DNA from 4 places in the Paenibacillus sp. S02 genome. Region 1 is predicted to be linked to each of the others. Evidence: a T-box and tRNA genes for the amino acid it is inferred to sense, from the RefSeq annotation. Region 1 holds a T-box; the other regions hold tRNA genes.
The links. A T-box is a leader RNA that pairs with one kind of tRNA and senses whether it is charged. The one in region 1 lies ahead of leuS (leucine--tRNA ligase), so its partner is inferred to be a tRNA-Leu.
Positions count from the first base shown of each region.

Region 2: it has a tRNA-Leu gene. The T-box ahead of leuS (leucine--tRNA ligase) is inferred to sense a tRNA for this amino acid. The anticodon was not compared.
Region 3: it has a tRNA-Leu gene. The T-box ahead of leuS (leucine--tRNA ligase) is inferred to sense a tRNA for this amino acid. The anticodon was not compared.
Region 4: it has a tRNA-Leu gene. The T-box ahead of leuS (leucine--tRNA ligase) is inferred to sense a tRNA for this amino acid. The anticodon was not compared.

Region 1 is NZ_CP073682.1:4,096,235-4,099,498, reverse strand. Features, by position in the region: gene KAI36_RS18165 (class I SAM-dependent DNA methyltransferase) at 1-369, shown strand, start outside; gene KAI36_RS18160 (tautomerase family protein) at 443-832, opposite strand; T-box leader at 1,017-1,274, shown strand; gene leuS (leucine--tRNA ligase) at 1,336-3,264, shown strand, end outside.
Region 2 is NZ_CP073682.1:418,761-422,024, forward strand. Features, by position in the region: rRNA gene KAI36_RS01785 (23S ribosomal RNA) at 1-58, shown strand, start outside; rRNA gene rrf (5S ribosomal RNA) at 209-325, shown strand; tRNA gene KAI36_RS01795 (tRNA-Ile) at 362-438, shown strand; tRNA gene KAI36_RS01800 (tRNA-Ala) at 461-536, shown strand; tRNA gene KAI36_RS01805 (tRNA-Asn) at 541-616, shown strand; tRNA gene KAI36_RS01810 (tRNA-Met) at 651-724, shown strand; tRNA gene KAI36_RS01815 (tRNA-Ser) at 728-819, shown strand; tRNA gene KAI36_RS01820 (tRNA-Glu) at 852-923, shown strand; tRNA gene KAI36_RS01825 (tRNA-Val) at 930-1,005, shown strand; tRNA gene KAI36_RS01830 (tRNA-Met) at 1,036-1,109, shown strand; tRNA gene KAI36_RS01835 (tRNA-Asp) at 1,135-1,211, shown strand; tRNA gene KAI36_RS01840 (tRNA-Phe) at 1,278-1,350, shown strand; tRNA gene KAI36_RS01845 (tRNA-Thr) at 1,377-1,452, shown strand; tRNA gene KAI36_RS01850 (tRNA-Tyr) at 1,457-1,542, shown strand; tRNA gene KAI36_RS01855 (tRNA-His) at 1,562-1,634, shown strand; tRNA gene KAI36_RS01860 (tRNA-Gln) at 1,652-1,726, shown strand; tRNA gene KAI36_RS01865 (tRNA-Lys) at 1,731-1,806, shown strand; tRNA gene KAI36_RS01870 (tRNA-Leu) at 1,821-1,907, shown strand; tRNA gene KAI36_RS01875 (tRNA-Gly) at 1,914-1,988, shown strand; tRNA gene KAI36_RS01880 (tRNA-Cys) at 1,999-2,069, shown strand; tRNA gene KAI36_RS01885 (tRNA-Arg) at 2,096-2,172, shown strand; tRNA gene KAI36_RS01890 (tRNA-Pro) at 2,195-2,268, shown strand; tRNA gene KAI36_RS01895 (tRNA-Gly) at 2,278-2,348, shown strand; gene KAI36_RS01900 (PAS domain-containing sensor histidine kinase) at 2,550-3,264, opposite strand, start outside.
Region 3 is NZ_CP073682.1:5,263,194-5,266,457, forward strand. Features, by position in the region: gene ppc (phosphoenolpyruvate carboxylase) at 1-409, opposite strand, end outside; tRNA gene KAI36_RS23375 (tRNA-Gly) at 1,147-1,217, opposite strand; tRNA gene KAI36_RS23380 (tRNA-Pro) at 1,227-1,300, opposite strand; tRNA gene KAI36_RS23385 (tRNA-Arg) at 1,320-1,396, opposite strand; tRNA gene KAI36_RS23390 (tRNA-Gly) at 1,402-1,476, opposite strand; tRNA gene KAI36_RS23395 (tRNA-Leu) at 1,487-1,567, opposite strand; tRNA gene KAI36_RS23400 (tRNA-Lys) at 1,579-1,654, opposite strand; tRNA gene KAI36_RS23405 (tRNA-Gln) at 1,659-1,733, opposite strand; tRNA gene KAI36_RS23410 (tRNA-Val) at 1,789-1,864, opposite strand; tRNA gene KAI36_RS23415 (tRNA-Glu) at 1,876-1,947, opposite strand; tRNA gene KAI36_RS23420 (tRNA-Thr) at 1,959-2,031, opposite strand; tRNA gene KAI36_RS23425 (tRNA-Asn) at 2,035-2,110, opposite strand; rRNA gene rrf (5S ribosomal RNA) at 2,130-2,246, opposite strand; rRNA gene KAI36_RS23435 (23S ribosomal RNA) at 2,397-3,264, opposite strand, start outside.
Region 4 is NZ_CP073682.1:4,571,158-4,574,421, forward strand. Features, by position in the region: gene ruvC (crossover junction endodeoxyribonuclease RuvC) at 1-371, opposite strand, end outside; gene KAI36_RS20210 (BofC C-terminal domain-containing protein) at 602-1,306, opposite strand; tRNA gene KAI36_RS20215 (tRNA-Pro) at 1,421-1,494, opposite strand; tRNA gene KAI36_RS20220 (tRNA-Leu) at 1,502-1,581, opposite strand; tRNA gene KAI36_RS20225 (tRNA-Arg) at 1,594-1,670, opposite strand; tRNA gene KAI36_RS20230 (tRNA-Gly) at 1,676-1,750, opposite strand; tRNA gene KAI36_RS20235 (tRNA-Lys) at 1,786-1,861, opposite strand; tRNA gene KAI36_RS20240 (tRNA-Asp) at 1,890-1,966, opposite strand; tRNA gene KAI36_RS20245 (tRNA-Met) at 1,993-2,069, opposite strand; tRNA gene KAI36_RS20250 (tRNA-Val) at 2,099-2,174, opposite strand; tRNA gene KAI36_RS20255 (tRNA-Glu) at 2,185-2,256, opposite strand; tRNA gene KAI36_RS20260 (tRNA-Ser) at 2,274-2,365, opposite strand; tRNA gene KAI36_RS20265 (tRNA-Asn) at 2,369-2,444, opposite strand; rRNA gene rrf (5S ribosomal RNA) at 2,464-2,580, opposite strand; rRNA gene KAI36_RS20275 (23S ribosomal RNA) at 2,732-3,264, opposite strand, start outside.

The sequences.
Region 1 (3,264 bases):
CATGCTGGTCTGAAGCCTGGCGGAACCTTCTTGTTCGATGTACATCATCCCCAGACGTTTTTACGTTATGATGAAGAGCAGCCTTTCGTACTGGACGAACGCTCTATCTCGTATATCTGGACATGTGCGTTGGACACTCCCCGTTGTGAAATTGAGCATCATCTTAGTATCTTTGCGAAAGCAGAACAAGAAGGACGCGATCTATACCAGCGTTTCGAGGAAATACATGTACAACGTGCCTATGACCCAGACTGGATGAAGGCAGAATTGTCCAAAGCGGGTTTTCGTGATGTGAAGGTATATGCGGATTTTGAATGGGTAGAAGCAGAAGATGACGCGGCGAGACTGTTTTATGTAGCTGTAAAATAGCAAGGCTTCATTGAGCGAATATGGGAAAAAGAAAGACGCTTTTCATGATGACATGAAGGGCGTCTTTTTGCACTCATATATTCACTTTATAGTTCAACTGAAGCTCATCACCCGGTACACCCCGAATGCCCCAGTTCTGTTTGGGTGTTTCAAATATAGTAATCTCAAGATCCTGTGGAGAAATACCCAAAAGATCGTTAATTCTTTGGAATAACAGGTTAATGAGTTTCTTCTTAGCTTCTGTCGTTCTGCCTTCAAAGATACTGATTTCAATAATGGTGTACGCCTCAGAGCGACCATCGGCATATATAAAGTCTTCCTGATCCATAGGAAAAAAACGATGAAACCTCTTGTCAGGAGGATATTTGAACGCATCCACCACAGCAGAATGAATCACCTCTGAAAGTTGCTTTTTGATTGGATTTAGAGTTTCTTTTATTCCGTAAATTTTAATCTGTGCCATTTCTCAGCTCACCTTTCTTATCTCAACTCATCTCAACTTGAAGCGATTTAACTCGGAATTATTATAAAACATTCGTATGCATGTGTCATGAACAATTAGTATGAAGAGGGTCTTTAACACCAAAGGTAGTCCTTATTTGACTTTTTTCGCGGTTTTCAATATAATAGTGCCATTATTAACGGTTAAACAATCGCTGATGAGGAATAGTAGCTTTGTCTGGACATGTAGAGAGCCGGCGGGTGGTGCAAGCCGGTTGACAGCGCAAAGTGAACTCGCCTCGGAGATATGCGTCCAACGCAGGAACGCCCTATACAGGTGCTTGTATCCTGTTATTAACCCGCATCGGATCACCTCCGTTATCAGGTGCAAAGGGAGTAGAACGCGAAGAACGCTTTCTGCTAACTAGGGTGGTACCACGGGAATATAACCTCTCGTCCCTAGCGCTGACACGCTACGGGATGCAGAGGTTTTTTTGTTGCATACCGTTTGAGGAGGAAAAGACAATGACAGACACACAGCCGAAGCACGGCTATCAACCGCAAAGTATTGAACCAAAATGGCAGAAATATTGGGATGAGAACAAGACGTTCCGCACCGGGGAAGAGCCGGGCAAACCTAAGTTTTATGCTTTGGATATGTTTCCGTACCCATCTGGAGCCGGCCTGCATGTAGGCCACCCGGAGGGCTACACAGCTACGGATATTGTTTCACGATATAAAAGAATGCGCGGCTACAACGTACTGCATCCGATGGGTTGGGACGCCTTCGGTCTGCCTGCCGAGCAGCATGCGCTGGATACAGGGGAGCACCCACGCGAAATTACGGTGAAAAATGTAAATAACTTCCGCCGTCAAATCAAATCGCTCGGCTTCTCCTACGACTGGGATCGTGAAATCAGTACGACGGATCCTGATTATTACAAATGGACACAGTGGATCTTCATCCAGCTGTACAAGCGCGGCCTTGCATATGTAGCTGAAGTACCCGTGAACTGGTGCCCAGCGCTGGGAACGGTGCTAGCGAATGAAGAAGTTATTGACGGTAAGAGTGAGCGTGGCGGTCATCCGGTCGTCCGTAAACCAATGCGTCAATGGATGCTGAAAATTACGGAATACGCGGATCGTCTGCTGGAGGATCTGGAGGAACTGGATTGGTCTGAGAGTATTAAGGATATGCAGCGGAACTGGATCGGTAAGTCTACCGGGGCAGAGGTTCGTTTTCCAATTGAAGGCTATGACGAGCAACTTACAGTATTTACAACCCGTCCAGATACACTGTTCGGCGCAAGCTACTGTGTGCTGGCACCAGAGCAGGAATTGGTGGATATTATCACTACGCCTGAGCAAAAGGATGCTGTACAACAGTACCGTGAACAAGCTGCTCGTAAAAGCGATCTGGAGCGTACGGATCTGGCCAAGGATAAAACAGGCGTATTCACAGGAGCTTATGCAGTGAACCCGGTGAACGGCGAAAAGCTGCCGATCTGGATTGCTGACTATGTACTAGCAGGCTACGGAACTGGAGCGATTATGGCTGTACCTGCTCACGATGCGCGTGACTGGGAATTTGCCAAGCAATTCGGATTGAGTATCATTGAGGTTGTCCAAGGTGGAGATGTCGCTAATGAGCCATATACTGAGGATGGACCGCACGTCAATTCAGGCCCGCTGAATGGACTTACCAACGAGGAAGCGATTCCGAAGATGATTGAATGGCTGGAAGCCGAGGGCAAAGGACACGGCAAAGTCACCTATCGCCTGCGTGACTGGCTGTTCAGCCGTCAACGCTATTGGGGCGAGCCGATTCCGGTAATTCATCTGGAAGATGGAACGATCAAAACGGTTCCTGAGGACCAACTTCCGCTCGTCCTGCCGGAGATGGACAATATCAAGCCTTCAGGTACAGGTGAATCCCCGCTGGCGAACGCAACAGATTGGATCGAAACCATTGATCCTGAGACAGGTATGAAAGCACGCCGCGAGACAAATACAATGCCGCAATGGGCAGGCAGTTGCTGGTATTACCTGCGCTTTATTGATCCGAAAAATGACAAAGAGCTTGTATCCAAAGAGAAACAACGTGAATGGATGCCTGTTGATTTGTATATTGGCGGAGCGGAACATGCGGTTCTTCACTTGCTGTATGCCCGTTTCTGGCATAAGGTACTGTATGATATCGGCGTAGTGGAAACGAAAGAGCCTTTTTATAAGCTGGTCAACCAGGGTATGATTTTGGGCAATAACAATGAAAAAATGAGTAAATCACGCGGTAATGTCATTAATCCTGATGATATTGTCAATACGTTTGGCGCCGATACGTTGCGTATTTATGAGATGTTTATGGGGCCGCTGGAAGCGACCAAGCCATGGAATGAGAATGGGGTAGAAGGAGCACATCGTTTTCTGTCCCGCGTATGGCGCCTGTTTGTTTCC
Region 2 (3,264 bases), 2.4 Mb from region 1:
GTGGAAGTGCAGTAATGCATGGAGCTGACCAATACTAATCGGTCGAGGGCTTATCCTAAATAAAACGCAAATGAGTTTCGGATCCAGTTTTCAGGGTGTAACCTTGAAGGTATGTACAAGTGACATACGACAAGCGCATGGCTATTCATTCACACGATAAGTGATGAACCGAATAACCGTACGGTAGAATTTACGATGTAAATTCATGTTTGGTGGCGATAGCGGAGGGGTTCCACACGTACCCATCCCGAACACGACCGTTAAGCCCTCCAGCGCCGATGGTACTTGGACCGCAGGGTCCTGGGAGAGTAGGACGTCGCCAAGCGATATCCTTTAAAGGATGATGAAGTTTTACATGTTAGGGCCTTTAGCTCAGCTGGTTAGAGCGCACCCCTGATAAGGGTGAGGTCGGTGGTTCGAGTCCACTAAGGCCCACCACTTCTAGAATAACAAAAAGATTGGGGCCATAGCTCAGCTGGGAGAGCGCCTGCCTTGCACGCAGGAGGTCAGCGGTTCGATCCCGCTTGGCTCCACCAATATTCCCTGATAGCTCAGTTGGTAGAGCACTCGACTGTTAATCGAGTTGTCACAGGTTCGAGTCCTGTTCGGGGAGCCATGTTTTGAATATTTCTGACTTTTATATATAAGGTGGCGGCGTAGCTCAGCTGGCTAGAGCGTACGGTTCATACCCGTGAGGTCGGGGGTTCGATCCCCTCTGCCGCTACTCGGAGAGATACCCAAGTGGCTATAAGGGGACCCTCTGCTAAGGGGTTAGACTGCGAAAGTGGTGCGAGGGTTCGAATCCCTCTCTCTCCGCCATAAATTTATTGGAACCAGAACTTATTTTGTAAGGCCCGTTGGTCAAGGGGTTAAGACACCTCCCTTTCACGGAGGTAACAGGGGTTCGAATCCCCTACGGGTCATAATATGGAGGCTTAGCTCAGCTGGGAGAGCATCTGCCTTACAAGCAGAGGGTCGGGGGTTCGATCCCCTCAGCCTCCACCATAAGAAAATTTGATAAATCCCTTTTAATGTCGCGGGGTGGAGCAGTTCGGTAGCTCGTCGGGCTCATAACCCGAAGGTCGTAGGTTCAAATCCTGCCCCCGCAATTAATTTCCTATTGGAAATGCCTCTGGAACTGTGGTGTAGAGGCCTAACATGCCTGCCTGTCACGCAGGAGATCGCGGGTTCGAATCCCGTCAGTTCCGCCATTTTAACCTCATATATAGTTAGCATATATAGTGTGGATTATATGGTGTAGTAATAAAACAAAATATGGCTCGGTAGCTCAGTCGGTAGAGCAGAGGACTGAAAATCCTCGTGTCGGCGGTTCGATTCCGTCCCGAGCCACCTTTCAAGTGGGAAATGAGTAATGTGCCGGTGTAGCTCAACTGGTAGAGCAACTGACTTGTAATCAGTAGGTTGGGGGTTCAAGTCCTCTCGCCGGCACCATTTTGGAGGATTAGCGAAGTGGCCAAACGCATCAGACTGTAAATCTGCTCCCTTACGGGTTCGGTGGTTCGAATCCATCATCCTCCACCAGTCTTTTCATAATCATATGGCGGTCGTGGCGAAGTGGTTAACGCACCGGACTGTGACTCCGGCATTCGTGGGTTCAAGCCCCATCGGCCGCCCTTTATTCTTAATTTATTGGGGATTAGCCAAGCGGTAAGGCAACGGACTTTGACTCCGTCATGCATAGGTTCAAATCCTATATCCCCAGCCATTAAGAGCCATTAGCTCAGTTGGTAGAGCACCTGACTTTTAATCAGGGTGTCGAAGGTTCGAGTCCTTCATGGCTCACCATTTATAATTATTTTGCGGTCGTGGCGGAATTGGCAGACGCGCACGGTTCAGGTCCGTGTGGGCTAACCCCCGTGGAGGTTCGAGTCCTCTCGACCGCACCATATTTTGCGGACGTGGCTCAGCGGTAGAGCATCGCCTTGCCAAGGCGAGGGTCGCGGGTTCGATTCCCGTCGTCCGCTCCATTATCCATACGGCGCCATAGCCAAGTGGTAAGGCAAAGCTCTGCAAAAGCTTCATCCCCAGTTCAAATCTGGGTGGCGCCTTGACTGCTCATTATGGATTTAAATATGCGCCCTTAGCTCAGCTGGATAGAGCGTTTGACTACGAATCAAAAGGCCGGGAGTTCGAATCTCTCAGGGCGCGCCATTTCTTAAAAAAAGTATAATGTCGGGATGTAGCTCAGCTTGGTAGAGCACCTGGTTTGGGACCAGGGGGTCGCATGTTCAAATCGTGTCATCCCGATACTGATTTGCGGGTGTAGTTCAATGGTAGAACTCCAGCCTTCCAAGCTGGTAGCGTGGGTTCGATTCCCATCACCCGCTTTTTGCTATAGCGGATTCTTGTTGCCTCAGTGGTGACACCTTATAAATAAAGAGAGCCTGTCTGGGGACAGAGCTCTCTCTTTTTTTTGTATCTATCTTCATGTACCCACAATGTGTTGATTATTCATAATCTCGGTATCGGTGTATATCGTTCTGATCATACAACTGGTATACACCGATAACCGATCTAGTGGACAGTTTTTACACGGGAATGGCCAGCTGGATGGAGGTTCCCTCATCTGGAGCAGAGGTCATGCTCATAAATCCCCCTACCCCTCTAGCTCGTTCTTCCATACTAAACAATCCAACTCCCTCTCCTTGGGACTTTCCAGAGAATCCAATGCCCTCATCCCGAATGGTCACTTGTATCATTTCATCTTGATCCTCAACGTCGACATATGCCTCCGCTACATCTGCGTATTTGGCTACATTCGTTAATGCCTCCTGTACAATCCGATAAATTGCTATTTCCTTGCGAATATCAAGGCGTTTACGTAGAGTGCATTGAAAATGCACCTCAATCCCGTAATGAGAACAGAAGTTTTCAATATAGGTTCTTATAGCTGGAACGACACCCAAATCATCCAGAACTGAGGGACGAAGTTCCCACGCTAGACCACGAACATCTTTGATGATGTCGGTCACCTGCGAACGAAGACTCTCCAGAGCAGCACTAGGTTGTTCGGCAAGTTGGCTGTCTAACTGAATAATAAGTGAAAATAAGCTTTGCCCTATCCCATCATGTAGCTCTCTTGAAAAGCGTTTACGTTCTTCTTCCTGTATTTGCATGACTTGCGTCATCATAGACTGGAGTTCTGCTTCTACTTTCTTTAGTTTAGTGACCTCATTGCGGATCGCTAAGTACTGATAGGGTTTACCTTCCTCGTCCATAAACGGAACGATCGTAGTATTCACC
Region 3 (3,264 bases), 1.2 Mb from region 1:
CGTCCTCAGCGGAGAAGCCCCCTTGTTTAAGCTCCTGAACGGAACTTTCAATGGAACCGGGCTGAACATCTTCACCAGCGGAATGCTCATAATCCCGCTTACGACGAATACGATGGTTTTGCTCAGCGATATTCACCAACTGAAAATAAATCGCAAACGCGCGAATAACCTGGTGACGAATATCCGTATCCAGTCCGCTGACCATTTGTTTGAAATTCTCATACAACTCCGGCTGATACCCGGCACGTAACGATTTACTTGTCTCACGTATTTTCTCCACGATATCCAAAAGTTCGTTGCCACCCTGATGAACCAAAACCTCACCAAGAATATTCCCTAGAAAACGAACGTCCCGCCGTAGCAGGTTGTTGGATTGGTTTTTGTTAGCGGTTAACGTAAGCTCAGTCATGCTTTTCCCCCCATCTGATCTGTTCCACACCATATACAGTTGTAGCAAAGGTACGTATACACACGAAATTTGACACTTTCTTAACATCATACAATAAAAACGCATGAAAAGCTGCAAAATTTACAGTAAAAAATCATCTTTTTGAATTACTTCTTTCGAGAAAATATTGGATTGTTATGAATAAATATGAAATTAATAAATAGAAATTAATATATACACTAATGATGCGTGAAACATTATGCACAGTCTCTTATAAAGAGTCTGTTTTTAAAGGTACAAATTCATGCAACAGGTGTGTATATGTTTATTATTTGTTGACAAAGTCAACTCTATTAGCCTTCTATCCACAAAGATATACACAAATTAGCCATTTTCTCAGTGTTTCTAAGGTGTTTCCTCTTTAACACTTCGATTCTTACCCACATAAATAAAGGGAAATGTGCACAACCCAAGAACAACTGTCGAGTTATCACCATGAATTCGTACCATAATAGCTATAGGATTCCTATATTCAAAGGATTTGATCACGAAATTAGCCTTACTGCCGGAGAAAGGGGTACGTTAGAGGGGAAATTCGGGATCTAGGTGTCAAAAGTAACAAGAGCCTATGTACAATATGCACAAGTCATCCCCAACTGTGCATGACAGGAGACATAATTGCACTAGCTTATATACATAAAAGTAAATGTAATGTGGACAAAATAAAAAGAAGCCTTTCGGCTTCTAGGTAATCGGTAAGCGGGTGATGGGAATCGAACCCACGCTATCAGCTTGGAAGGCTGAAGTTCTACCATTGAACTACACCCGCAAAATAGTATCGGGATGACACGATTTGAACATGCGACCCCCTGGTCCCAAACCAGGTGCTCTACCAAGCTGAGCTACATCCCGATATAATTTTTTTAAAATATGGCGCGCCCTGAGAGATTCGAACTCCCGGCCTTTTGATTCGTAGTCAAACGCTCTATCCAGCTGAGCTAAGGGCGCAAATATGGAGCGGACGACGGGAATCGAACCCGCGACCCTCGCCTTGGCAAGGCGATGCTCTACCGCTGAGCCACGTCCGCAAAAACAATATGCGCGTGGAGGGACTTGAACCCCCACGTCAAAGACGCTAGATCCTAAGTCTAGTGCGTCTGCCAATTCCGCCACACGCGCATGTAATACAATGGTGAGCCATGAAGGACTCGAACCTTCGACACCCTGATTAAAAGTCAGGTGCTCTACCAACTGAGCTAATGGCTCTTAATGGCTGGGGATATAGGATTTGAACCTATGCATGACGGAGTCAAAGTCCGTTGCCTTACCGCTTGGCTAATCCCCAATATGCATATGATTCACAACTCCCCAAGATTTCATCCAGGTAAGAGGATGAAAAATGGTGGAGGCTGAGGGGCTCGAACCCCCGACCCTCTGCTTGTAAGGCAGATGCTCTCCCAGCTGAGCTAAGCCTCCATAATATCCTATGACCCGTAGGGGATTCGAACCCCTGTTACCTCCGTGAAAGGGAGGTGTCTTAACCCCTTGACCAACGGGCCATCCTATAACAAGCTCTCAACCGGGTTCGAACCGGTGACCTCATCCTTACCATGGATGCACTCTACCTGCTGAGCTATGAGAGCAAATGGCTCCCCGAACAGGACTCGAACCTGTGACAACTCGATTAACAGTCGAGTGCTCTACCAACTGAGCTATCAGGGAATATTAATCATAAAGCTCTGCTTGGCGACGTCCTACTCTCCCAGGACCCTGCGGTCCAAGTACCATCGGCGCTGGAGGGCTTAACGGTCGTGTTCGGGATGGGTACGTGTGGAACCCCTCCGCTATCGCCACCAAACATGAATTTACATCGTAAATTCTACCGTACGGTTATTCGGTTCATCACTTATCGTGTGAATGAATAGCCATGCGCTTGTTGTATGTCACTTGTACATACTTTCAAGGTTACACCCTGAAAACTGGATCCGAAACTCATTGCGTTTTATTTTAGGATAAGCCCTCGACCGATTAGTATTGGTCAGCTCCATGCATTACTGCACTTCCACCCCCAACCTATCTACCTCGTCGTCTTCAAGGGGTCTTACATACTGGGAAATCTCATCTTGAGGGGGGCTTCACGCTTAGATGCTTTCAGCGCTTATCCCTTCCGTACATAGCTACCCAGCGGTGCTCCTGGCGGAACAACTGGTACACCAGCGGTACGTCCATCCCGGTCCTCTCGTACTAAGGACAGCTCCTCTCAAATTTCCTACGCCCACGACAGATAGGGACCGAACTGTCTCACGACGTTCTGAACCCAGCTCGCGTACCGCTTTAATGGGCGAACAGCCCAACCCTTGGGACCTACTTCAGCCCCAGGATGCGATGAGCCGACATCGAGGTGCCAAACCTCCCCGTCGATGTGGACTCTTGGGGGAGATAAGCCTGTTATCCCCAGGGTAGCTTTTATCCGTTGAGCGATGGCCCTTCCATGCGGTACCACCGGATCACTAAGCCCGACTTTCGTCCCTGCTCGACTTGTAGGTCTCGCAGTCAAGCTCCCTTCTGCCTTTGCACTCTTCGAATGATTTCCAACCATTCTGAGGGAACCTTGGGGCGCCTCCGTTACTCTTTAGGAGGCGACCGCCCCAGTCAAACTGCCCACCTGACACTGTCCTCGTACCGGTTCACGGTACCAAGTTAGAACCTAGATACGATCAGGGTGGTATCCCAAGGATGCCTCCTCTCAAGCTGGCGCTCAAGATTCAACGGCTCCCACCTATCCTGTACAGATCGTACCCAAATTCAATATCAAGCTGCAGTAAAGCTCCATGGGGTCTTTCCGTCTTGTCGCGGGTAACCTGCATCTTCACAGG
Region 4 (3,264 bases), 470 kb from region 1:
TCTTGTACCTGTTTTTTCTCAGCCTTACCATACCCTACAATAGCCTGCTTTACCTGCATCGGCGTGTATTCACCTATAGGCAAATTACGTTGTTTTGCAGCTAGTACCAGCACCCCACGTGCCTGACTTACAGACATAGCGGTTGTAACGTTGCGATTAAAAAAGAGCTTTTCCAGTGCTACTGCATCAGGCTTATATTTATCTATTAATTGCAACATGCCTTCATACACATGAAGCAGCCTTTCTTCTTCCGGTGTATGGGCCTCCGTCTGGATGCAGCCATACTGTACAGGAACCACCTTGCTGCCAATCTTGTCTACAAATCCGAAGCCCACAATGGCAATGCCCGGATCAATTCCTAAAAAACGCAAAAAAATCTCTCCCCTATCGCTCAAACATGGCGTAACTAAACAATAGCCAGACGTTATCCTTAATATAATCATGGCCAAATACCATATAAAGCGAACATATGTGTCGTTCTTTTCATTATAACAAAACTTTGTATCTAATAGAGGAAAAAATTTAAACGTGAGTAAAAACATAAAAAGAGACGCTTCAAGCCTCACCTCATCGGCAATGCCTAACGTCTCCGTAGTTGTAATCAATAGTGCTGCTTTAATACCCTTTGTGTTCGCTCCACGGCAAAGTCACTAAAAGTGGAGATTACACTGTTATACTCATTTATATCCTGTACACGGATCCCCTGCTGAAGTTGTTTATACACCCCTTCTGGCAAGGCCGTCTCCATGGAACCCACATCCAATTGAAAAAAAGTGCGGATAACTTTTTCTCTTTTAGGTAGCCCTTCATACAATGTAAGCTGGCCGTCAGTGCTCAAACCCATGTATCCACGCTCTTTGCATGACTCTGACAAGTCTTCCACCCTGCGCTCCAGCCACACCTCTCCTTTGGTATTAAGTCGTCCCTTCCAATCGGGATGTTGCTTCAGTAAGGTCTCTAGCTGCTGTGAACTTAGTGTTCCCAAGGAAAGTGTTTCCGTACCACACACGTAGGTGGTTAATAGACGGGTCTTCCTGCTTATACCGGAAGCACGAATACTTTGCAATAGTTGCGTCTGTGAGGAGTGATCTTCAGTTGGACTCAGATGTGAAGCCTCCTCCACGCTCTCCTCTGCCATGACGGTGGTAGCGAGTGGCTGTAACAACATAGCCTGCAAATAATTCGAAAACAGAATACCCAACCCTGCCAGCAAACAAGCTGCACCAAAAATGCTACAAGCCCACACTGTTCTTCTCCACTGTTTCCAGCGCCGTTTCATCTGTTTTTTCCAACTTAATCGCTTCACAGTAATCCCTTCCGTCCCACTTTTTATGTTAGTGTGACCTGACGATTACTGATTTATACAAAAAGATATTAATATAACAAAAAAGCCGCTGCTTCCAGCGACTTTTCTTTTGAATCGGGATGACACGATTTGAACATGCGACCCCCTGGTCCCAAACCAGGTGCTCTACCAAGCTGAGCTACATCCCGAAATAGATGCCGGTGAGAGGACTCGAACCTCCACGGTTTCCCTCACGATTTTGAGTCGCGCGCGTCTGCCAATTCCGCCACACCGGCTTATGAAGTTAATGGCGCGCCCTGAGAGATTCGAACTCCCGGCCTTTTGATTCGTAGTCAAACGCTCTATCCAGCTGAGCTAAGGGCGCAAATATGGAGCGGACGACGGGAATCGAACCCGCGACCCTCGCCTTGGCAAGGCGATGCTCTACCGCTGAGCCACGTCCGCAATATCATTATATTCATGACATATAAGTTCATGAATGGTGAGCCATGAAGGACTCGAACCTTCGACACCCTGATTAAAAGTCAGGTGCTCTACCAACTGAGCTAATGGCTCCCAACAGGGTAATATAACTTTATAAAAATGGCGGAACTGACGGGATTCGAACCCGCGATCTCCTGCGTGACAGGCAGGCATGTTAGGCCTCTACACCACAGTTCCATAGCAGTTTATATTCAAAAGTTAATTGGTTGCGGGGGCAGGATTTGAACCTGCGACCTTCGGGTTATGAGCCCGACGAGCTACCGAACTGCTCCACCCCGCGATAATATTAGGGACTGCTATTTAAAAAAATGGTGGAGGCTGAGGGGCTCGAACCCCCGACCCTCTGCTTGTAAGGCAGATGCTCTCCCAGCTGAGCTAAGCCTCCATACTACTTATGACCCGTAGGGGATTCGAACCCCTGTTACCTCCGTGAAAGGGAGGTGTCTTAACCCCTTGACCAACGGGCCATGCAATAAAATAATTATGGCGGAGAGAGAGGGATTCGAACCCTCGAGACGCTTTTGGCGCCTACACGATTTCCAATCGTGCTCCTTCGGCCAACTCGGACACCTCTCCATATGGCTCCCCGAACAGGACTCGAACCTGTGACAACTCGATTAACAGTCGAGTGCTCTACCAACTGAGCTATCAGGGAATATTAATCATAAAGCTCTGCTTGGCGACGTCCTACTCTCCCAGGACCCTGCGGTCCAAGTACCATCGGCGCTGGAGGGCTTAACGGTCGTGTTCGGGATGGGTACGTGTGGAACCCCTCCGCTATCGCCACCAAACATGAATTTACATCGTAAATTCTACCGTACGGTTATTCGGTTCATCACTTATCGTGTGAATGAATAGCCATGCGCTTGTCGTATGTCACTTGTACATACCTTCAAGGTTACACCCTGAAAACTGGATCCGAAACTCATTTGCGTTTTATTTTAGGATAAGCCCTCGACCGATTAGTATTGGTCAGCTCCATGCATTACTGCACTTCCACCCCCAACCTATCTACCTCGTCGTCTTCAAGGGGTCTTACATACTGGGAAATCTCATCTTGAGGGGGGCTTCACGCTTAGATGCTTTCAGCGCTTATCCCTTCCGTACATAGCTACCCAGCGGTGCTCCTGGCGGAACAACTGGTACACCAGCGGTACGTCCATCCCGGTCCTCTCGTACTAAGGACAGCTCCTCTCAAATTTCCTACGCCCACGACAGATAGGGACCGAACTGTCTCACGACGTTCTGAACCCAGCTCGCGTACCGCTTTAATGGGCGAACAGCCCAACCCTTGGGACCTACTTCAGCCCCAGGATGCGATGAGCCGACATCGAGGTGCCAAACCTCCCCGTCGATGTGGACTCTTGGGGGAGATAAGCCTGTTATCCCCAGGGTAGCTTTTATCCGTTGAGCGATGGCCCTTCCATGCGGTACCACCGGATCACTAAGCCCGACTTTCGTCCCTGCTCGACTTG